3 regions of the Paenarthrobacter sp. MSM-2-10-13 genome follow, and region 2 is predicted to be linked to each of the others. Evidence: riboswitches for the same ligand, from Rfam matches in the RefSeq annotation. Region 2 holds a riboswitch; each other region holds the start of a gene.
What was found. A riboswitch is a leader RNA that binds a small molecule or an ion and turns the genes downstream of it on or off. The one in region 2 is predicted to bind S-adenosylmethionine.

Region 1: another riboswitch for S-adenosylmethionine. It lies ahead of HAV21_RS02255 (aminotransferase class V-fold PLP-dependent enzyme); the one in region 2 lies ahead of HAV21_RS21190 (homoserine O-acetyltransferase).
Region 3: another riboswitch for S-adenosylmethionine. It lies ahead of HAV21_RS14470 (DUF1737 domain-containing protein); the one in region 2 lies ahead of HAV21_RS21190 (homoserine O-acetyltransferase).

The regions. Positions count from the first base shown of each region.
Region 1 is NZ_JAAOXO010000001.1:477,582-484,586, forward strand. It holds gene HAV21_RS02245 (metal-dependent transcriptional regulator) at 1-343, opposite strand, end outside; gene HAV21_RS02250 (class I SAM-dependent methyltransferase) at 353-1,177, opposite strand; gene HAV21_RS02255 (aminotransferase class V-fold PLP-dependent enzyme) at 1,298-2,707, opposite strand; SAM riboswitch class IV at 2,740-2,853, opposite strand; gene hisN (histidinol-phosphatase) at 3,024-3,836, opposite strand; gene HAV21_RS02265 (ribosome small subunit-dependent GTPase A) at 3,892-5,007, opposite strand; gene aroA (3-phosphoshikimate 1-carboxyvinyltransferase) at 5,010-6,392, opposite strand; gene HAV21_RS02275 (DoxX family membrane protein) at 6,399-6,914, opposite strand.
Region 2 is NZ_JAAOXO010000016.1:70,840-77,844, forward strand. It holds gene HAV21_RS21185 (bifunctional o-acetylhomoserine/o-acetylserine sulfhydrylase) at 1-887, shown strand, start outside; SAM riboswitch class IV at 1,051-1,167, shown strand; gene HAV21_RS21190 (homoserine O-acetyltransferase) at 1,183-2,304, shown strand; gene HAV21_RS21195 (hypothetical protein) at 2,359-2,817, opposite strand; gene HAV21_RS21200 (winged helix DNA-binding domain-containing protein) at 2,880-4,055, opposite strand; gene HAV21_RS21205 (SGNH/GDSL hydrolase family protein) at 4,085-4,948, opposite strand; gene HAV21_RS21210 (dienelactone hydrolase family protein) at 5,019-5,669, shown strand; gene HAV21_RS21215 (RNA-binding S4 domain-containing protein) at 5,737-5,964, opposite strand; gene HAV21_RS21220 (DMT family transporter) at 5,988-6,992, shown strand.
Region 3 is NZ_JAAOXO010000007.1:95,021-102,025, reverse strand. It holds gene HAV21_RS14480 (NtaA/DmoA family FMN-dependent monooxygenase) at 1-610, opposite strand, end outside; gene HAV21_RS14475 (SulP family inorganic anion transporter) at 764-2,464, shown strand; SAM riboswitch class IV at 2,551-2,662, shown strand; gene HAV21_RS14470 (DUF1737 domain-containing protein) at 2,676-2,942, shown strand; gene HAV21_RS14465 (rhodanese-like domain-containing protein) at 2,939-3,349, shown strand; gene HAV21_RS14460 (O-succinylhomoserine sulfhydrylase) at 3,350-4,558, shown strand; gene HAV21_RS14455 (hypothetical protein) at 4,569-5,195, shown strand; gene HAV21_RS14450 (UDP-N-acetylglucosamine 1-carboxyvinyltransferase) at 5,410-6,933, opposite strand.

The DNA.
Region 1 (7,005 bases), on a different contig from region 2:
AGGTATCGGACACCGCATGTTCCAACATCTCGGCTTCGTCGTGGACTTCGTCCCAGCTGTATCCGAGTTCCTCAACAAGGTACGTCTCAATGAGCCGGTGCCGGCGCACCATGGAGAGGGCGAGCCGCATGCCTTCAGGGGTCAGCCTGATAGCGCTATAGGGCTGGTGATCAACCAAACCCTGGTCCTTGAGTTTGCGCACCATCTCCGACACTGAGGAATTTGCCACCCCGAGGCGCAGGGCGAGCTGGGATGACGTAATCGGCTTGTCCTGCCACTCCGTGTAGGAGTAGATGACCTTGACGTAGTCCTCAATCGAGGAGGAGGGCGTACTGGTCTTCACACCCCAAGCCTACCGTGGCGCCGGACCCTGAATCTTGAACGCCCGCCAGGTTTGCGTCATGTAGGGCAACCCGATGGTTTCACCTGGGGCATGACCGAGGTGGTCATGGAGGTACCACTCCAGGTTGTGCATGACCTTAGCCCGGGTGGCGTCGTTGGCTCGGAGATAGTAGCTGCGGGATTTGGTGAGTTCCATGATGTCCTCAGGAGTCAGGGCATCCTCCCACTGGGTCAGGTGGCTTTCCAAACCACCAAACTCCGGGCCAATGACTGGCCGGAAGCCGGGCTTGTGGACATCGCCTGCATGCATGATGCGGGAAAGGCGGTGTACCCAGGGAATGGACGTGTCCAACTGATTCCAGATCAGCCCCAGGACTCCGTCGGGACGCAGGATCCGGGAGATCTCGGTGCTCGCTGCCATGGGCTCACACCAGTGCCAGGCTTGGGCAACGCTGACGACGTCGAATGCTGAGTCCGTCAGTCCAGTTGCCTCTGCCGTTCCCTCCAGCGCGTTGACGAGGGGGTAGCTTTTTCGCAGTTGCTCCAGCATGTCCGTGGAAGGATCGACGGCGGTGACCGCCAGTCCGCGCTGGATAAGGAGTGCCGTGAATTTTCCTGTGCCTGCGCCGAGGTCGGCCGCCGACCTTGCCCCGGGAGGAACGAGCCAATCCAGGGAGTCCCGTGGGTAGCCAGGACGCACACGGTCATAGTGTTCTCCGCCGTCCTGGAAGCTCTGGCCGAGTTCGCGCCGACGGGCAGCGTGGAGCTTGGGACCTCGCGGTCCAGCGGGTCCGGGAATGCCGGCCGCACCGTTTGCGGCGCCCGGGGGACGCAGGGACACGCAGAACTCCTTCACAGGATGGCCAGTGGGTACCCTACGAATTTACCTCAGCGGCCGTTACGCCTGGTCCACAGTGTGCCTGGTCCACAGTGTTTCTAGTCGACTGTGTGTTTTCTAGTCGACTGTGCAGGGAGCTGCTCCCGCAGTGCCCGGAGTGTTGGGCGCCCATTCGGGGTAGGTGCGGTGGTCATTGGCGGGAACCCATCGGCCCTCGTCCACCACGTAGTCCCAACCCAATCCGTCGCGCTTGAGCCCTTGGATGCCTGCGAGCAGCCTGGAAGCGTCCTCCAACCGGGAGCCGACGCCGAAGCTGGCACGCAGAGAGCCAGACGGGAGCCCCAGGCGCTTGAGGAGCGGGTGGGCGCAGAAGCGGCCGTCCCGCAGGCCCACGCCGTGCTCTGCTGCCAGGTAGGCGGCCACCAATCCGGCGTCGAATCCTTCGACGGAGAAATTGACCACACCGATGGTGTCCAAGGAGTCTGTGAAGATCTTGTGCACGGTCACGCCGTCGATGGCTTCCAGGCCTTCCACCAAGTAGGAGCGGATGGCGGTTTCATGGGCGTGCCACTCGTCCTGGTCCAACCCGGCCAGCACCTGGGTGGCACGGGCGAGGGTTGCGGCACCCAGAACATTCGGCGAGCCGCCCTCGTGTCGCGCAGGGCCTGCCGCCCAGCTAACGGAGTCCAATCGGGCTTCACGGACCGCGCCGCCACCGGCCAGGTGCGGAGTGCCGGCGTCGAGCCAGTCGGGACGGCCCACCACAACGCCGGCACCGAAGGGGGCGTAGAGCTTGTGTCCGGAGAAGACCACGTAGTCCACGTCTGCCTCGGTGATGTTGATCCGACGGTGCGGTGCGAGTTGGGCGGCATCCACCACAATCCGTGCACCGTACTGGTGGGCCAGGGAAGCAAGCTCTGCGATGGGTAGGATCTCACCGGTGACGTTGGAGGCTCCGGTCACCGCAAGCAGGCTGACACCGCCTTGAGCCAGCTCCCCGCGGAGTTTGTCCAGGGTCTCGGCCAAGGTTGGTGCCGCTACGACGCTGCGGTGCGGGACACCCTGCCACGGAAGCAGGTTGGCGTGGTGTTCGATATCCAGGTACAGGACCTCACCTGCGGGCTTGCCGTCAATCAGCGGAAGGCAGCCGGCCAGCAGGTTCAAGGAGTCCGTGGTGTTCCGGGTGAAGATGACAGAATCATCTGCCCGCCCGCCAACGAATTCGCGGACGATGTTCCGTGAATTTTCGTACACCGAGGTGCTGATCTGGGAGGCGTAGCCCGCGCCGCGGTGGACACTCGCATAGTAGGGAAGGACTTCGTTGAGGTACGCCGAGACGATGGTCAACGCCGGAGCCGATGCCCCGTAGTCGAGGTTTGCGTAGCGAACGTGTCCGCCCTGAATCAGGGGCGCTTGCAACTCGGCGCCGGTAACAGCTGCCAGCGGCCGTGCAGCGGCGGCTGTCTCTGCTGTGGTTTCTGCGGCGAAGGACGGAATGATGTTTGAGTCGAACGTGACAGTGCTCATAGGACCTCACTCAAGAGGGACCCCCCACAGGGAATCCGCGCTTGCCGCATCCGTTCCGGACCGGCCGGGTCGTCACCCGGGGCACCCCACCGCGAATGGAGGGTTGCCGGCCAGCAAACCGGGGTTTAGCGCTGGCACTCGTGACCTGTAAAAAGGCTAAAGCACGTCCGGGGGCCCTTCCAAAGCCGCTGCCGATTGTTAAGCCCTTTATTACGTCGGAGTCAAAATGCGCGTTTTGTCGAATAAAAAACGGCGGAGACCCCCAAAAGGGGGCTGCCGCCGTCGAATATTCCGTTCCTGCTGGTTTGCAGGAGGACTAGAAAAGATCGTCCAAGCCGGGGTTGAGCCGCTTGAGGACTTCTGAGTGAAGGATCGAGTTGGTGGCCAGCGCATTGCCGCCGAAGGGACCGTCTTCGCCTTCCAGGGAGGTGAAACGGCCACCGGCCTCAGTGACGATGGGGACGAGTGCTGCCATGTCATAAAGGTTCAGCTCAGGCTCGCAGGCGATGTCCACTGCGCCCTCGGCCACGAGACAGTACGACCAGAAGTCACCATAGGCGCGCGTGCGCCAAACATCTTCGGTGAGGTCCAGGAATTCGTCAAGATTGCCGCGTTCCTTCCAGCCCGAGAGGCTGGAGTAGGACATGGAGGCGTCCGCCAAACTGGAGACGTTGGAAACTTTGAGGCGCGTGGCCGAGGCGAGGGACCGGCCCATGTAGGCGCCCATGTCCTTGGCGGCCCACCAGCGTTTCCCCAATGCCGGGGCGCTCACAACGCCCACCACAGGTTCGCCGTCGTCCACGAGGGCAATCAACGTTGCCCACACCGGAACACCCCGGACGAAGTTCTTGGTTCCGTCGATGGGGTCGATGATCCAACGGCGCGAGCCGTGGCCGCTGCTGCCGAACTCCTCGCCCAGGACCGCATCACGTGGGCGCGAGCGGGACAGCTGGCCGCGGATAGCTTCCTCAGCGGCCTTGTCAGCATCAGTGACCGGCGTGAGGTCGGGCTTGGTTTCGATCTTGAGGTCCAGTGCCTTGAAGCGATCCATGGTCTGGGCGTCGACTGAATCAGCGAGGACGTGGGCCAGGCGCAGGTCATCGTTGTACGTGGAAACGGGATGGGTCATGCCACCAAACTATCCTGAATCGTTCGCCTCATTGGGGACGTGAAGCCGGTAACGATCAGTTGACGGTGCCCAGTTCCTTGGTCTCTTTCGCCTCGAGTCTTGGGTCTGCACCCAACAGGCGGCGCAGGGAGGCCAACCGTGCTACTCCTGATGGTCCTGCGTGGCCATCGTTCACCCATGCATCCAGCCCGCAATTGGTGGCGGTTGCACTGTGCTTGCAGCCGCGGTCGCAGGTTTCCGTGCCGGGCTCAAGGTCCGGGAACGAATGGAGGATCCGGTCCGGGTCCACATGAGCCAGGCCGAAGGAACGGATGCCGGGCGTATCGATAATCCAGCTGCCGGACGGGGCGTCGTCCAGCTTCAGCGCCAAGGCCGAGGATGAGGTGTGCCGGCCACGGCCCGTCACCGCATTGACGCCGCCCGTGGCGCGCTCCGCCCCTGTCAGTGCGTTAACCATGGTGGATTTGCCGACACCCGAGTGGCCCAGCATGACGGTGACTTTGCCACCTAGATGTGAGCGGAGCTGGGATACGGCGTCCTTGTCCAGCCGGGCTGAGAGTCCATCATCCGAGCGGGCATCAATGCCGCCGGCCTCGGAGTCAGCGGTACGGCTGATGATCACGGGAAAGTCCAAGCTCAGGTAATTGGCAAGGAGCTCCGCCGGATCCTTGACGTCCGCCTTGGTGATCAGCAGCAACGGCTCGATGCCGGCGTCGTATGCCGCAACCAGGGCACGATCAATAAACCCGGTGCGTGGTTCCGGGTTGGCCGCCGCAACAACCACAACAAGCTGATCGGCGTTGGCTACAACTACCCGTTCTATGGGGTCGGTATCGTCAGCGCTGCGGCGAAGAAGTGTCTTCCGCTCTTCCACCCGGACAAGCCGCGCCAAAGTGTCGGGGGACCCGGAGACGTCACCTACCAGCGCGACGAAGTCCCCTGGGACAACGGGATTTCGCCGCAGCTCACGGGCGCGGGCTGCAATCACGATCCGCTCGTTGGCGGAATCTTCGCCAACAATTGCCCGGTAGCGCCCGCGGTCCACAGTGATGATCCTGCCTATCACGGCGTCATCGTGGCTGGGGCGGTCCTTGGTGCGCGGCCTGGATCCTTTTTTGCTGGGACGGATCCGGACGTCGGATTCGTCCCAGGAACGTGCGTCACGGCCCATGGTCAGTTACTGGCCTCATCAAGATCGTCGCTGTCATCTGTTTGCTGCAACATGGCCGCCCACATCTGTGGGAATTCCGGCATGGTTTTTGACGTCGTGGCGATGTCTTCGACTTGTACGCCTTCGACAGCGAGCCCGAGGATCGCGCCGGCAGTAGCCATGCGGTGGTCGGCGTAGCTGTGGACGACGCCTCCATGAAGGGCAGCCGGGCGGATCACCAAGCCATCGGCGGTTTCCTCAGCATCGCCTCCGAGGCCATTGATCTCGGCAACCAGCGCGGCAAGCCGGTCGGTTTCGTGTCCCCGGAGGTGGGCGATGCCGGTCAACCGTGAGGGCCCGTTGGCCAGGGCGCACAATGCGGCGACCGTGGGCGCCAGTTCGCTGGTTTCGTCGAAGTCGGCACCTTTGATCTCGGCCGCGCCGGTCACTGTCAGCGTTCCGTCGTCAAACGTTACTTCTGCACCCATGGCAGCCAGGATGCTCCGCCATTGATCGCCTACCTGCGTGGTGCCGGCAGGCCAATTGGGAATGCGGACGGTGCCACGTGTGGCCAGCGCCGCGGCGAGGAAGGGTCCGGCGTTGGAGAGGTCCTGTTCAATCCGTTGGTCAAAGGCCCGGATGGGGCCGGGCGAGACACGCCAGTGGTTGGGTACGGAGTCGTCCACCGTGACACCCACGCTGCGGAGGACCTCCACCGTCATGGTGATGTGGTCCAAGCTGGGAACGGGTTTGCCCACGTGTTCCAGATGCAGGCCCTCAACGAACCGGGCACCCACCAGCAACAACGCGGAAACGAACTGCGAGGAAGCGCTGGCATCAATCACCAGGTGGCCGCCCCGAACTTCGCCGGTACCGTCCACAGCGAAGGGAAGGGACGACGGCGTCCTGCCGCCATCTGCTGCCACCGGGACTCCGAGGGCGATCAGGGCTTCGATGATGGTCCCCATGGGCCGCTTGCGGGCGTGGGGGTCGCCGTCGAAGACTGTGACGCCGTGACGCAGCGCAGCCAACGGGGGAACGAACCGCATAACGGTTCCTGCGAGCCCGCAGTCGATTGCCGTCTCAGCTCCGGGTGCAGCCGGATCCAACGGAGTAATTTCCAGGTCCGGACCGAAGTGGCCGTCGCCGGGTACCTCCTTGACGGTGGCACCCAGATGCTGGAGAGCTTGGATCATCAGTGCGGAGTCGCGCGAGTGAAGGGGAGCCCTCAACCGTGAGGGACCATCCGCCAAAGCCGCCAACACCAGGAACCGATTTGTTAGCGACTTTGAACCTGGGACCGTCACCGTTGCGTCCACTGGCCCCTTGGCGTGAGGCGCCGGCCACAAGGGCAGCGTGGTGGCGGCTTTTGCTGATTCGGTGTTAGCGGAGGTGGTGCCGGTCATGCTTCCTTATGCTCCAACTGCGTTGTCTACGGCCTTGCGAACTGCTTTGTCTGCGCGCTTGATTTGCTTGCCTGTCACTTTTTTGGCATCGGCCGCCAAGTGTTCTGCCCGCCATGCAATGCTCGGACGGCCGTCGGTATCAACTGCGGCAAGAAGCACGCCGCCCGTGAGGGAAATGTTCTTCAGCAACTGCGCCTTGCGGGCGCTCCGGCCTTCCTTGGTGCTGATGTCGGCCGAACGCCACTCGACATAGGTGTTCAGCGCCGAAGTGATAGCGAGAACCGTGGCGGCAAAGCGTGATAGTTTCCCGAGCCCGAGCAAAGCGCCGGCGCCCAACTGTGCACCGCCGAGGACGCGCGCGAGTGTCTTTTCGTCAGCTTTGAAGGGCAGCGATTCGGAGGCGCGACGAAGGACGGGAGAGAGTTGCTTCGCAGTGTCGTCCGCGTTCCTGAGCTTGTCCAGCCCTGCGACGACGAAGCTGGACGCGAGCATGGGACGTGCGAGAAAACGGATAACAGACATGTCTTGCCTCCTGATGGCTTGCCACATTAGTTCGGTGAATGTTGTGTTCAAGGGGTGCAGTCTGATCTAGTCTTGCACTTTTGCGGAATAT
Region 2 (7,005 bases):
CCGTCCAGCCGAACACCAAGCTGTTCTTCGGCGAGGTTGTCTCCAACCCGCGGCAGGACGTGCTGGACATCGAAGGCATCGCACGCGTCGCCCACGAGGCCGGCGTGCCCCTGATCGTGGACAACACCCTGTCAACGCCGTACCTCATTCGTCCCATCGAGTGGGGCGCCGACATTGTGGTCCACTCGGCAACCAAGTATCTGGGCGGTCACGGTTCCGCAATTGCCGGTGTGATTGTTGACTCCGGCAACTTCGACTTCGGCAAGGACCCGGAACGCTTCCCCGGCTTCAACACCCCGGACCCCAGCTACAACGGGCTGGTTTACGCCAGGGACCTCGGCAAGGACGGTGCGCTGGGTGCCAACCTCTCCTACATCCTCAAGGCCCGCGTCCAGTTGCTTCGTGATCTCGGCTCGGCCGTGTCTCCGTTCAACGCCTTCCTCATTGCCCAGGGGTTGGAGACCTTGAGCCTGCGCGTGGAGCGTCACGTAGCGAACGCCACCAAGGTGGCTGAGTGGCTTGAAAGCCACGACGACGTCGAATCGGTCGCCTACGCGGGCCTGCCATCCAGCCCGTGGTATGACCGTGGCCGGAAGTACGGACCCAAGGGGACGGGGGCAATCGTTGCCTTCAACATCAAGGGTGGCGTGGAAGCGGGCAAGCGTTTTGTGGATGGTCTGGAACTGCACTCGCACGTTGCCAACATCGGTGACGTCCGCTCGCTGGTCATCCACCCGGCGTCGACGACGCACAGTCAGCTGACCGCGGAGCAGCAGCTTGTTGCCGGCGTCAACCCGGGCCTGGTGCGCTTGTCCGTCGGTATCGAGCACGTAGATGACATCATCGCGGACCTCGAAGCCGGATTCCGGGCTGCCAAGGGCGCCTGACGCCCACGGCTCAACGCACCAGACCGACTGCCGCCCGCGCCGACGAAAATTCGCCGGGCGGCAGTGGCGGGTGCTCGTAGGCGAACGAAGTGACCTTTAACCGTCACACTGTTGTCACATTCTTCGCCAGAACCCCCCTGTGTTTCCTAGACTCTTCGTATTAGGTCATGAGTGCCAGCACACAGCCCCGGCTTGCTGGCCGGCAACCCTCCTCCGCGGTGGGGTGCCCCGGGTGAAGACCTGGCCTGTTCGCACGCAAGGCGACGGGCAAGCGCGAGGTTAAGGTGTCAAAGGAATGACCATTACTGCTACAGCCCTTCCAAAATCCGGAGAAGAAGACGGAACCGTCAAGTACGCCGGCATAGGCCCACTGGAACTTGAAGCCGGCGGATTCCTCCCCGACGTCGTACTCGCCTATGAGACCTGGGGGCAGCTGAACGCGGATGCCTCCAACGCGGTGCTCATCCAGCACGCACTCACCGGCAGTACGCACGTAGCCCGCGGAGCCACGGACGAGGAAGGATGGTGGGAGCAACTCGTTGGTCCGGGTGCCACCATCGACACCAACAAGTTCTTTGTCATCTCCATCAACATCGTGGGCGGCTGTTACGGCAGCACCGGTCCATCATCCGAAGCCCCGGATGGACGCCCGTGGGGCTCGCGATTCCCGCTGGTCACCCTGCGCGACAGCACAGAGGCAGAGTCGCGCCTCGCCGATACCCTGGGAATCGACGCCTGGCACGCCGTATTGGGCGGATCCATGGGCGGCGCACGCGCCCTTGAGTGGGCTGTGACATACCCCCATCGGGTCAAACGCTGCGCAGTCATCGCAGTAGGCGCCTACAGCACGGCCGAGCAGATTGCTTTTGCCCAAGCACAAACCCTGGCCATCAGGCAGGACCCGAATTTCAACAACGGCGACTACTACGGTGGCCCCGCGCCTGAGCACGGTTTGGCTTTGGCCCGGCGCATCGCCCACATCACCTACCGCTCGGCACTGGAGCTGGACGTCCGCTTTGGCCGGCAAGCCCAGCACCAGGAGACTCCGCTCGCCGCCGCAGCATTGGGCGAGCGGGGTCGGTATCAGGTGGAAAGCTACCTGGACCACCAAGGAACCAAACTGGTCCGCCGCTTTGACGCCAACAGCTACATCGCCATCACCGAGGCACTGATGTCCCACGACGTCACCAGGGGGCGCGGATCGTTGGAAGCGGCGCTTTCGGGTGCCACGGCGGATTTCTTCGTGGCGGCAGTGGACAGTGACAGGCTCTACTTCCCGGCCCAGTCCCGGGAACTGGCCGCTGCGCTCCCTGGCGAGGTGCCGGTCCACGTCATTGAAGCGCCGATTGGCCATGATGGCTTCCTCACCGAAATCGGCCAGCTCTCAGCCCAGCTCCGCGAAGCGTTTTTCGCCTAAACGCTGGTGTGCTGACCCTGCTTAAACGGCAAGGAACGTCCGATGCCAGGCAGTTCAGCCATTCATGATCTCGCCGCGCTGCCGCATGTAATCCTCCATGGCGATCTCGCCGTTGCTGAATTTTGTATCCAACTCGGCCAGCTTGCGAGCCCGGTATCCTTGCGGCTCGGACCCGCTCGTCGAGGCGAACGGGGTGGGGGAGGACGGGTTCGACGGCGGCACGGACTGCGGCGCGTCATCCACGGGGCGGATGACGGTGGGCTCGGACGGGTAGCCCGGGTAGCCCGGGTAGCCCGGCGAAGCGTACCTTTGCCCAGGGTAACTCTGTCCCGGGTAATCCTGCTGCTGGTAATTCTGCGGCGGATACCCCGGTCCCGGCAGGTTCTGCGGCGGGTACCCCGGGCCGCGGAAGGTGTCGTTCTGGATCCGGCGCGCCCGGGAGCGGTTGTACATGCGGATTCCGAGGGGAATCAGCCACGAGCAGACGATGATCCAGAAGATCAGATTGTTCACAGTGCAGGCCTCCTAGGTCTCACCCCAGCTTAGTCCTGTGCCCTTGGGCCGTTCCCGCCACGTCACACCAGCGTCACGTCCATGCCCAGGAACCGGCCATAGCGATCCACCTCGGTCTGCAGGGCGGCCTGCTCCTGCGCAGTGGCAGGTCGGTTCATTCGCACGTCCAGCTCGCAGACTCCGCCGGAGAATCCGTGACGCCACCATCCGGCCAACCGGCCATCCAGCAGGACCACGTGCATGGGTCCGTTGTCCTCTGGGAAGTATGGCGCCGTTCCGCCCAGGAAGTGCCGGGACTGCGAGTAGCCCATCACGTACTCGTCGTAGCACTGGATAAGGTCAATGCGCGGGAGCGCAGGGTCCGCAGTCGTCCAGGGATGGTCCCCGCTGGCGAGGGTGTCTACTTCCTCCGCAGCCAGATAATACTCAAGTCCATCGAGCAGAAGGGCGCCCAAGCTGCCGGGAGAGATGTCCTGGGCCACCTGGACTCCACGCTTCACGTCCTCCATGGTCAGCCTGGACCACACCGCACAGTCCTTCACGGTTGCGGGGCCCCGGCTGCTGAAGTATCGCAGCGCCAATTGCCCAAGTGCCTGTTCACGATCCTCCCCGGCCAACGGTGAGGTTAGGAACCCGGGAACGCGTTCCTCGAACAGGGCGTACGTCTGTTTCAGGGCACCGCCTGCGGATCGGACGGGGGACCCGCTGACCAGGACGCGGCTGATTTCGGCATGCATGAGGTGGTAGATGAAGCCCAGGCCCTTGCTGGGGAAACCCGCCCCTCCCAGGACCCGGGCCAGTTCCTCGCGTGTCTTGTGGGCCCCGTCCGCCACCGCAGCAGCCAGGATCTGGCCGCTCCTTGCAGCAGCGTCTTCATCGATTCCTGTTTGGCGATACATGCCTTTGTTGCCCTGGTGGAGGCGATCTGCGGACAATCCCATCAACCAGCCGAGGTCGTCCCGGTGCACAAAGTGCCAGGTGGGGCGCAGGATGTGTGTCCGCAGAATGGTTCCATCAGCTACGGCCTGCTCAACATCTGAGGCCGTGACCACCGGTGACGAGCCGGCGGAGCTTCTCTGTGCAAGGGTCCACCTCGCATAAGGGAACTCCTGCGACTGGACAGCCAGGAGGTTACGGACCACGTCCGCGGGGCCTCCGGCGTGGGGGGCCCGCAGTTGTTGCCGCCGGAGCCTTATCCGCCGGACGCTCTCCGCGGACAGGGAGCTACCACCCGGCATGGCGGACCTCGCGGCGAAGAAGCGTCACGTCAGCGGCGTGGCAGCAGGGTGCCGGTGGAACCGAAGACGGGACCCGGCGTCGGACGTTTTGGACTGATGCCATCGCCGGAGGACTGATGCCGAAGCCTCCGGATCACCCATGGGACAAAGTACTCGCGGGCCCAGACGAGGTCCGAAGACCTCGCCTCACGCCACGTGCGCGGCGGAAGGGACTTTGGCATCAGGGGCTCAAGAGTGTGGTGGACGTTCAGTGCGTCCAGCACCATCATGGCGATGGTGTGGTGGCCCAGCGGGGAGAAATGCAGGCGGTCGGCATCCCACATTTGGGGGTCTGCCAGCTGCCGCAAGGACCACATGTCAGCGATGATGGCGTCGTGGCGTGCAGCCACGGTCCGGAGGTTCTCGTTGTAAATGGCAACCTTGCCGCGGATACGCCCCAGAACCGATGCTGCCGTGTCCGGACCGTTGAAAAGGACCACGGTAGCGCCGCCGGAGCTCAGCTCAGCCACAGCGGCGTCGAGCTTTTCGGCCAATAGATCGGGATCCCCGCCTGGGCGGATGAGGTCGTTGCCGCCAGCTGAAATGGACACCAGGTCCGGCTGCAGCTCCAAGCACGGGCCCACTTGTTCATCGATGATCTGCTGCAACAGCCTGCCACGGATGGCAAGGTTGGCATAGGCGAAGTCGTCCTGGCCGCGGCCCAATTCCTCGGCCACTCGATCCGCCCAACCACGGTGACCGCCGGGGTTCCGGGGTTCGGGGTCGCCGATGCCCTCGGTGAAGGAGTCACCCAGGGCCACGTATCGGGTCCACGGGTGCTTTTGAACGGGTTCGTGGGGCTCCGGGACGGGCTCGCCCGGCTTCAGTAATGGATTGTTCTCACTCACGCTCATATCCTGCACCGTGACCTCGACCCTACGCCACCGTAGGTTGTTACTTGTGGGTAACTGCAAGAATGGACCCATGACTGAAGCACCCGCCTTTCCAGCCCCCGTTGTCCTGTGGTCCCACGACGAAGCCGAGCGCGCAGGCAAGCCCCTGTTGGTCCTGCTGCACGGCTACGGCTCCAACGAGGAGGACCTCTTCAGCTTGGCCGGGTTGCTTCCCCAAGGCTTCGTGGTGGCTGCCCTTCGCGCGCCGATGCCCATGGGGCCGGGCTTTACGTGGTTCCCCCTGACAGCATCCATCGACTACTCGCTGGACGCCGTGAAGCACGCAGCCGAGTATGCGCTCGAATGGCTGGACACGGTCAAAGCGAACCACTCGTCGGTGACATTGCTGGGCTTCTCCATGGGCATGGCCATGGCCACCACCATGCTCCGCTACCGTCCCGCGGACTTCGCCGCCGTCGTCGGGCTTTCAGGCTTTGTGATCGACGCCGGCGCTGACGCCGCCTTCCGGGACAGTGAACTGGACGGATCGTTGCCCATGTTCTGGGGCCGTGACCAGCAGGATCCCGTCATCACCCAAGACAAGATCGAATACACCATGGGTTGGGTACGCAAGCACGTTGACCTCACTAAAGTGCTCTACACGGGGATGTGGCACGGCATCAACCAGCAGGAGATCGGACACGTGGGCGAGTTCCTCACCCATAAGGTCCTCACTGATTGAGTTTTTGTACAGATAACGCCCCTAAGAGCCGTTCTGGAGGGCGTTATCTGTACAAAATCTCAGTGCGTCAGGCTGCGGTGATCCGGACCGTCTGGCCGTTGACGGTGACGGTATCTCCAACGTGGAGTTGGCGGCCACGGCGGTCATCGATTTCGTTGTTGACCTTAACCAAGCCGTTCTTGATGAGCTCCGTAGCTTCAACGCCGTCCTCCACTAGGTTGGCGAGCTTCAACAGCTGGCCCAGGCGGATCATGTCGTCGCGAATGGGGATTTCTTCAATTTCGGGGTTGCTCATAGAGCAATGATGCCTGAAGTAGTGTGGTGACGGTGCCGCAGCCTTCTCCCCGTCCCACCCTCCCGCTGGTCATTGGCCTCCCTATTGCCGTAGCGACAGGCCTGGTCATCCCGCTTCAAGCGCGGATCAACGGGGCCCTCGGCGCGAAACTGGACGACGGCATCGCCGCATCTGTGGTGAGCTTCACCACAGGGCTCCTGCTCATCAGCGCCATCTCGCTTGCCACGCCCAGGGGCAGGGCCGGCCTGCAGCGGATCATTCCTGCTGTCCGGAACCGCAGTTTTCCCCGCTTCTATGTCATGGCCGGTGCCATTGGCGCACTGTTCGTCTTTGCCCAGTCGTTCACGGTTGCCCTGTTGGGCGTTGCGTTGTTCACGGTCGCGGCCGTTACGGGACAAACGCTCAGTGGCTTGCTTGTGGACCGCATGGGAATCGGCCCGGGAGGGAAACGCGCCATCACCGGAGTTCGGGTCCTTGGCAGTGTCCTGACCGTGGCCGCCGTCGCCTGGGCTGTTTCGCCACGGTTCGGCGGCGACGCCGACGTCGCCTCGCTCGTTTTGCCCGTCCTCCTGCCGTTGGCTGCCGGTTTCTTCATGAGCTTCCAGCAGGCTATGAACGGCACCGCCACAGTGCATTATGGGACGCCCATTGCCGCCACCCTGGTGAACTTCATTGCCGGGTCAGCCATCTTGTGGATCGCGTGGATCATCAAGCTGTCCGTGGCCGGGCCGGGTAATCCGCTGCCCGGTGAGTGGTGGTACTACCTTGGTGGCCCCATGGGCTGCCTCTTCATTGGACTGGCGGCCCTGCTGGTCCGCAGCCTGGGCGTCCTGATCACGGGTTTGGGCATGATCGCCGGGCAACTGGTGGGATCGTTGGTGCTCGACGTCGTGATCCCCAGTCCCGGAGCGGTGGTCGCCTTGCCCACGGTGCTAGGTACGGTACTGACGCTCATTGCGATCATCGTAGCCACGTTGCCCTGGCCCAAGGGAGCATTCGCACGAAGATCAACGGCCAAAGGCCGGTAGGGTTAGAGGAACA
Region 3 (7,005 bases), on a different contig from region 2:
TGGGGTGCACTTTGTTATGGTCCGCGAACACCCCGGCTTCAACATCCTCAAGCACGGCCCCAGGTTCCCAACTCCGCCAAAGGCGCCTGACGACGTCCACGAACTCCTCCGCTTTCTCATAGCGGAGATCGTGTTCAATCTGCTGGTCCAGCCCATAGTTCTGTGCGGCGAGGTCGCTGCCGGAGGTGACGACGTTCCAGCCGAGCTGTCCTTCTGAAAAGTGTTGCAGCGTGGCCAGGAGCCTGGCGGCGGTGAAGGGCGGGTAGAAGGAAGCGCTGACCGTGGGCACGATTCCTAGGTGCTCCGTGACGGAGAGAAGGTACGGGACCAAGGCAAGGGGATCGTGCTTAGGTGCAAACGAGGCGTGGGCCAAGGAAACCTCGGCCGTACCCCCATAGGTGTCCGGAACGGTGAGGGAATCTTCAATGATGAACAGGTCCAAGCCGGATCGCTCAAACGCACGGACGGCCTCCTGATAGAGGGCGGGCTTCTTCCAGTCGTAGCCCAGGCCATAGCCGGGAGTCCCCCAACCCTGGACACCGAAACCGTGGCCCACGAACCATCCAAAGTGCAGCATGGGCTTGAGTGTAGAACTGCTTTGTCCGTTCACCGCGACCTGATTTCATGCGAAGTTACAGGGGGTCGTACTGGGTCAATTATGCTCCCGGGACGTCACATTTGGGCCCCGCCCATGACGGTATGGATTTCCACATACGGCGTTCGCCTTGTTCCGCAAACACCATGCGTCCGGAATGATCGCTGTATGAGTTCAGCCACCCGCACTTCCGCCAAGGACCGCCTTTGGGGCGTCTGGGCACTCAAGGGGTACAAACGTGAATGGCTGCGGCACGACGCCGTGGCGGGTGCTGCGCTCTTTGCCCTGCTGGTGCCTGCGGGCATGGCCTACGCGCAGGCGGCCGGTTTGCCACCCGTCACAGGGCTCTACGCCACGGTGATTCCGTTGCTGGTTTACGCCGTGGTGGGGCCTTCGCGCATTTTGGTCCTGGGACCCGATTCATCCCTTGCCCCCATGATTGCCGCAGCTATTGTTCCGCTTGCGGCCGGCAGTAGTGAGAGATCGGTGGCACTCGCCGGGCTGTTGGCTGTGTTGATCGGGGTGATCATGCTCGCGGGCTCCGCACTGAATCTCGGTGCCATCACCGGGCTGCTGTCCAAACCCATTAGGCTCGGATACCTGAACGGAATCGCCTTGCTGGTGGCGTTATCGCAGCTTCCGGCGTTCCTGGGGATAGAGGCCGACGGCGACATCTGGCAAAAGCTCGCGAAGGTCACCACCGGGTTGCTGGGCGGCGGGGTCAATGTCACCGCGCTGCTGCTAGGCGTCGGTTCCCTGGCCCTCATTTGGATCCCGCGGCTGCTGAAGTGGAAGGTACCTGGCGTCCTGCTGGCGGTGGTCGGCTCCTGCATTGCAACGGCTGTTTGGGGCCTGAACGACGACGTCAAGGTCACCGGGGTTTTGCCGCAGGGGCTGCCGATGCCCGCGCTCGGCGGCATTGGCTGGGCTGACGCTCTGATGCTGCTTCCCGCTGCGGCCGGTATTGCCCTCATGGCTTTCGCGGACACTGGCGTCCTGTCCCAGACATTGGCAGCGAAGGAAGGAAAGAGAGTCTCGGGCAACCGGGAGATGGCGGCGTTGGGGGCAGCCAACGCAGCCACAGGGTTGTTGGGCGGATTCCCCATCTCCGGCAGTGCATCCAGGACCCCGGTGGCCGTGGATGCTGGTGCCAAATCCCAGATGACCGGGGTGGTTGGTGCGGGGCTGGTTCTGGCTTTCATGCTGCTGGCTCCCGGAGTGACCGGGTACCTGCCTTCGGCCACCCTGGCGGCCGTCGTCATCGCTGCGGCAATTGCCTTGGCCGACCCCGCCGGTGTTAGGCGGCTCTTCAGCCTGAGCCGAAGCGAATCCGTGGTCATGCTGGCTGCGTTCCTGGGCGTTCTCACCGTTGGGGTACTGCAGGGAATCGTCGTAGCCATAGCCTTGGCACTTCTGGACTTTGTTCGGCGGGCCTGGGATCCGTACCGGACAGAACTCGGCGCCGAAGAAGGGCTCCCTGGCTATCACGATCTGGAGCGGCACCCCGAAGGTGAGCGCATCCCCGGACTCCTCATCCTCCGCTTTGATGCGCCCCTGTTCTTCGGTAATGGGCAGGTCCTGACTGCCTTTGTCCGGGAGCAACTGGACGAAGCCCCGGAGGAGACCGCGGACCCGGTTACCCATGTCATCCTCGCCGCGGAGCCCATCACCGGGATCGACACTACGGCGCTGGATGACCTGGTCACATTGGACGAATGGCTGGCCCGCAAAGGCGTGGATTTAGTGTTCGCCGAACTGAAGGGGCCTGTCAAAGACAAACTACTCCGCTTGGGCACTGCAGCCCGTTTTACGCCCGAGCACTTCTTCCCCACTGTGGGCGCAGCCGTGCGCGCACTGAAAAACGCATAAGGGAAGCACCGCCGATTACGCAACATGACGGCCGGACACCAGCCCGCAAGTGCAGCCCAAGGCCCGTGGATGTTACGTTTTTCTTGAGTAATGAGTACCAGCGCGAAGCCCTGACTTGCTGGTCGGCAACCCTCTCTCCGGCGGGGTGCCTCAGGTGACTACTCGGCGTATCGACAACTCGAACTGCAAGCGTGACTGAGGAGCACCAGCTATGCCTGAACCCACTGAAGAAAAACTTTCCTATCGCCTGATTACTGGCCCGGACACCCGTGATTTCTGCGAGCGGATCCACACCGCCCTCGCCGAGGGCTATGTGCTCCATGGCAGCCCGGCTGCCACGTTCAACGGCACGGACGTCATTGTTGCCCAAGCAGTGGTGCTGCCCGCCGCGATCGCCAATGCCGATGCCGCCGTTGCCAGTGCCGTTGACCAGCTTGAGAGCGACGACGACGAAGCAGCATTCGAGGGACACGCATGAGCTACGCAGGTGACCTGACCCCGCAGGATGCGTGGGCCAAACTCGAAGAAGGTGCCATCCTGGTGGACGTCCGCACCGAGGGCGAGTGGGCCCACATCGGTATCCCCGACACCAAAGCCACGGAAAACGATCCCCTTTTCATCCAGTGGAACCTCGCCGGCGGCATCCCCAACTCCCGCTTCATCGAGGACTTGCGTCAGCAGGCACCCGAGGACCACGGCGTTGAGTTGGTGTTCCTGTGCCGCTCCGGTCAGCGCTCCATCTCCGCAGCCATCGCCGCCACGCAAGCCGGTTTCACTGCCTACAACGTCTTGGAGGGCTTTGAAGGTGAACCGGACCGCTATGGTGAGCGCACCGTCAACGGTTGGAAGAACCGTGGCCTGCCGACGAATCTGGGGACTGAGTAAGTGACTTTTAATCCCGATGCCGCCGGTTGGAGCCCTGATACCCAGGCTGTTCGCGGTGGCCTTGACCGTACCAACTTCCAGGAAACGTCCGAGCCCGTTTTTCTGAACTCCGGTTTCGTCTACGAATCCGCTGCTGCCGCCGAGCGCGCCTTCACCGGTGAGGACGAACGTTTCGTATACTCCCGCTACGGCAACCCTTCCGTTGCAACGTTCCAGGAGCGGCTGCGCCTGCTCGAAGGAACCGAAGCCTGCTTTGCGACTGCGTCAGGTATGTCCGCGGTCTTCACTGCCTTGGGTGCCCTGCTGGCTGCCGGTGACCGCGTGGTTGCCGCCCGTTCCCTGTTCGGTTCCTGCTTTGTGATCCTCAATGAGATCCTGCCACGGTGGGGCGTTCACACGGTCTTCGTAGACGGCCCGGACTTGGAGCAGTGGCGCGAAGCCCTCTCCGAGCCCACTACCGCGGTCTTCTTCGAATCTCCGTCCAACCCCATGCAGGAGATCGTGGACATCGCTGCGGTCAGCGAACTGGCGCATGCTGCCGGGGCCACCGTGGTGGTGGACAACGTCTTTGCCACGCCCCTGCTACAACGCTGCGGTGAGCTGGGAGCGGACGTCATTGTTTACTCCGGCACCAAGCACATCGACGGCCAGGGACGCGTCCTTGGCGGCGCGATCCTGGGCACCAAAGAATTCATCGACGGCCCGGTCAAGCAACTCATGCGGCACACCGGCCCTTCACTATCCGCGTTCAACGCCTGGGTGCTAACCAAGGGCTTGGAGACCATCGGACTGCGTGTAAACCACAGCTCGGCATCCGCGTTGAAGATCGCAGAGTGGCTCGAGCAGCAACCCGCCATCAGCTGGGTTAAGTACCCGCTGTTAAAGTCTCACCCGCAGTACGAACTTGCGGCGAAGCAGATGAAGGCGGGCGGCACCGTCCTGACCTTTGAGCTATCTCCTTCGGCCGGACGATCAGCCAAAGAGGCTGCCTTCGCCTTGCTCGACGGTCTCTCCGTCATTGACATCTCCAACAACCTGGGCGACTCCAAATCCCTCATCACCCACCCTGCCACCACCACCCACCGGGCCATGGGACCGGAGGGGCGGGCGGCGATCGGGCTTTCGGATGGTGTTGTCCGCCTGTCCGTAGGGCTTGAAGATGTAAACGACCTCATCCTGGATCTGGAGAAGGCCCTCAAACAGGTCTAACCTTGCTGCCATGAGCGAGAACCATCCCTATCGCCGTGCCGGAGCGGTCATCGTTGCCGGCACGGTGGTGTGGTTCGTAGGAATCTCTCCAGTCTCACGCGTTTACATCACCCCCAACAACGCCGAGCGGCTGCGCATGCTCACAGCCGGACAGCGCGGCTGGATCGTGGGTCAGCACCTTACCGCCGTGGGAACAGTTGCAGTGCCTGTGGGAATCGCCGCCTTTGCCCGCGCTGTTCAGGACCAAGATGCCGTTCAAGGAAACGCATCGCATCGGAGGGCGAGGAAGTGGGCTTTCGGTGCAGCCGCCGCCTTACTCGCGGGCGCCCCGTTCTTCGTCTCAAGCCTCGCCCGGCGAGCATCCGACCTTGAAGGGTTCGCCTACCGCAGGGGATCCAACGCGCCGTTCCTGGCGTACTCCGGGCTGCATGTTGTGGCGTTGGCCGCGCTCGGCGGGAGCCTTCTTTCCTTACCCGCAAGCCGCTGGATTGGTATCACGGCTGCGGCCAGCGCACCCGTTTACGGCGCCATCCTGGCAGTCAAAAAGGACATCCCGCCGTTCTGCTTCTATCTGGTGGAGGGACTCGTCGGCGCCTACCTGATGACGTGGGAAGAACAGGACGCAAAGGCCTCCTGACCCGGGTCAGCATGCGAGGTCGTTCCTGATGCGCGCGGGGGCAGTACCCCGCATTCCGCGTCAGGAGGCCGAGTGGGGACAGGGCTGAGGCCGGCTCCCGGTCCGTTCCGCACCAGTTCCCGCCATCCGCACCAGAGGTATCTGGCGCAAACGGCGGAAACGGGAGCGCCAAAAGCACTAACGGGTGCCGCCGGCTGTCCAAGCAGCGCCAGCGTCAGTCCTGGAAGTACTCGATTTTCGCGCCAATGGTGTTCAGTCGCTCTGCAAGGTCCTCATAGCCGCGCTCAATCACGTAGATGTTGCGAAGTTCGGAGGTGCCCCTGGCTGCCAACATGGCAAGGAGCAGGCAAGCGGCCGGGCGGAGGGCCGGCGGGCAGCCGATTTCCGCGGCACGCCATTTGGTGGGTCCGTTGACGTAGATTCGGTGCGGATCCAGCAACTGCACCTGTGCGCCCAATTTGTTGAGTTCCGTCAGGTAGATGGCTCGGTTCTCGTACACCCAGTCGTGGATCATGGTCTGGCCCTCGGCGTTGCCTGCGATCACTGCGAAGAACGGCAGGTTGTCGATATTCAGGCCGGGGAACGGCATGGGGTGGATCTTGTCCTGTGGGGCGTGAAGCTCCGACGGCTTGGTGGTGACGTCCACCAGCCTGGTGCGTCCGTTGCGTGCCATGTATTCCCCGGATACCTCGAGGTTCTGGCCCATCTGTTCCAGGGTGGCAAGCTCAATTTCCATGAACTCGATGGGCACCCTGCGGATGGTGACCTCTGAGTTGGTCACGATGCCTGCGGTGATCAGGCTCATGGCCTCAATCGGGTCTTCGGACGGGAAGTACTCAATGTCCACATCAATGGCGGAACGCCCGGTGATCTTCAGCGTTGTGGTCCCCACGCCGTCAATTTCCACACCGAGGCCCTGCAAGTAGAAGCAAAGGTCCTGCACCATGTAGTTAGGGCTGGCGTTGCGGATGATGGTGGTGCCTTCACGGTGGGCGGCCGCCATGATGGCATTCTCCGTGACGGTGTCGCCGCGTTCGGTCAGGACGAAGGAGCGATCGAGATCGTCGGCGGGAGGAGCGGTCACGGAGTAGAAACCGGACTTCGCCTCCACTTCGAGGCCGAACTGGCGAAGCGCCTGCATGTGAGGTTCCACCGTGCGGGTTCCGAGGTCACAGCCACCGGCGTAGGGAAGAAGATATTCGCTGGTTTCGTCCAGGAGGGGACCCAGCAGCATGATGACGCTGCGGGTACGCCGGGCGGCGTCAACATCCATGGACTCGAGATCCAGTACCTCGGGGCGCCGGATGCGGAGATCGCTGCCGTTGAGCCATGTACATTCCATGCCGATGGAGGTCAGCACCTCAACGATCCTGTTGACTTCCTCGATCCGGGCGAGCCGTCGCAGCGTGGTGGTGCCGCGGTTAATGAGACTCGCGCACAAGAGGGCTACGCCGGCGTTTTTGCTGCTGTTGACGTCCACTTCACCGGAGAGGGTCCGGCCGCCCTCCACGCGGAGGTGGGTCATCTGCGGCTTGGCCACTTTGACGATGGACCGCCCAAAAATGGCTTCGAGGCGTTCAATCATGCGGAGGCTGAGGTTTTGTTTGCCCTGTTCCATCCGGGCGATTGCGCTCTGGCTGGTTCCCAATTCAGTAGCCAGCTGCCCCTGCGTCCAGCCTTTTTCGCCACGGGCGTCGCGGAGCAGGAGGCCTACATGTTCGGCGGTAGGTTGCGTCATAACCAATAAATATCACAAGTGAGCTAGAAGTTCAGTGCAACATGCCAATTCAGCGGTAAACATCACACCATA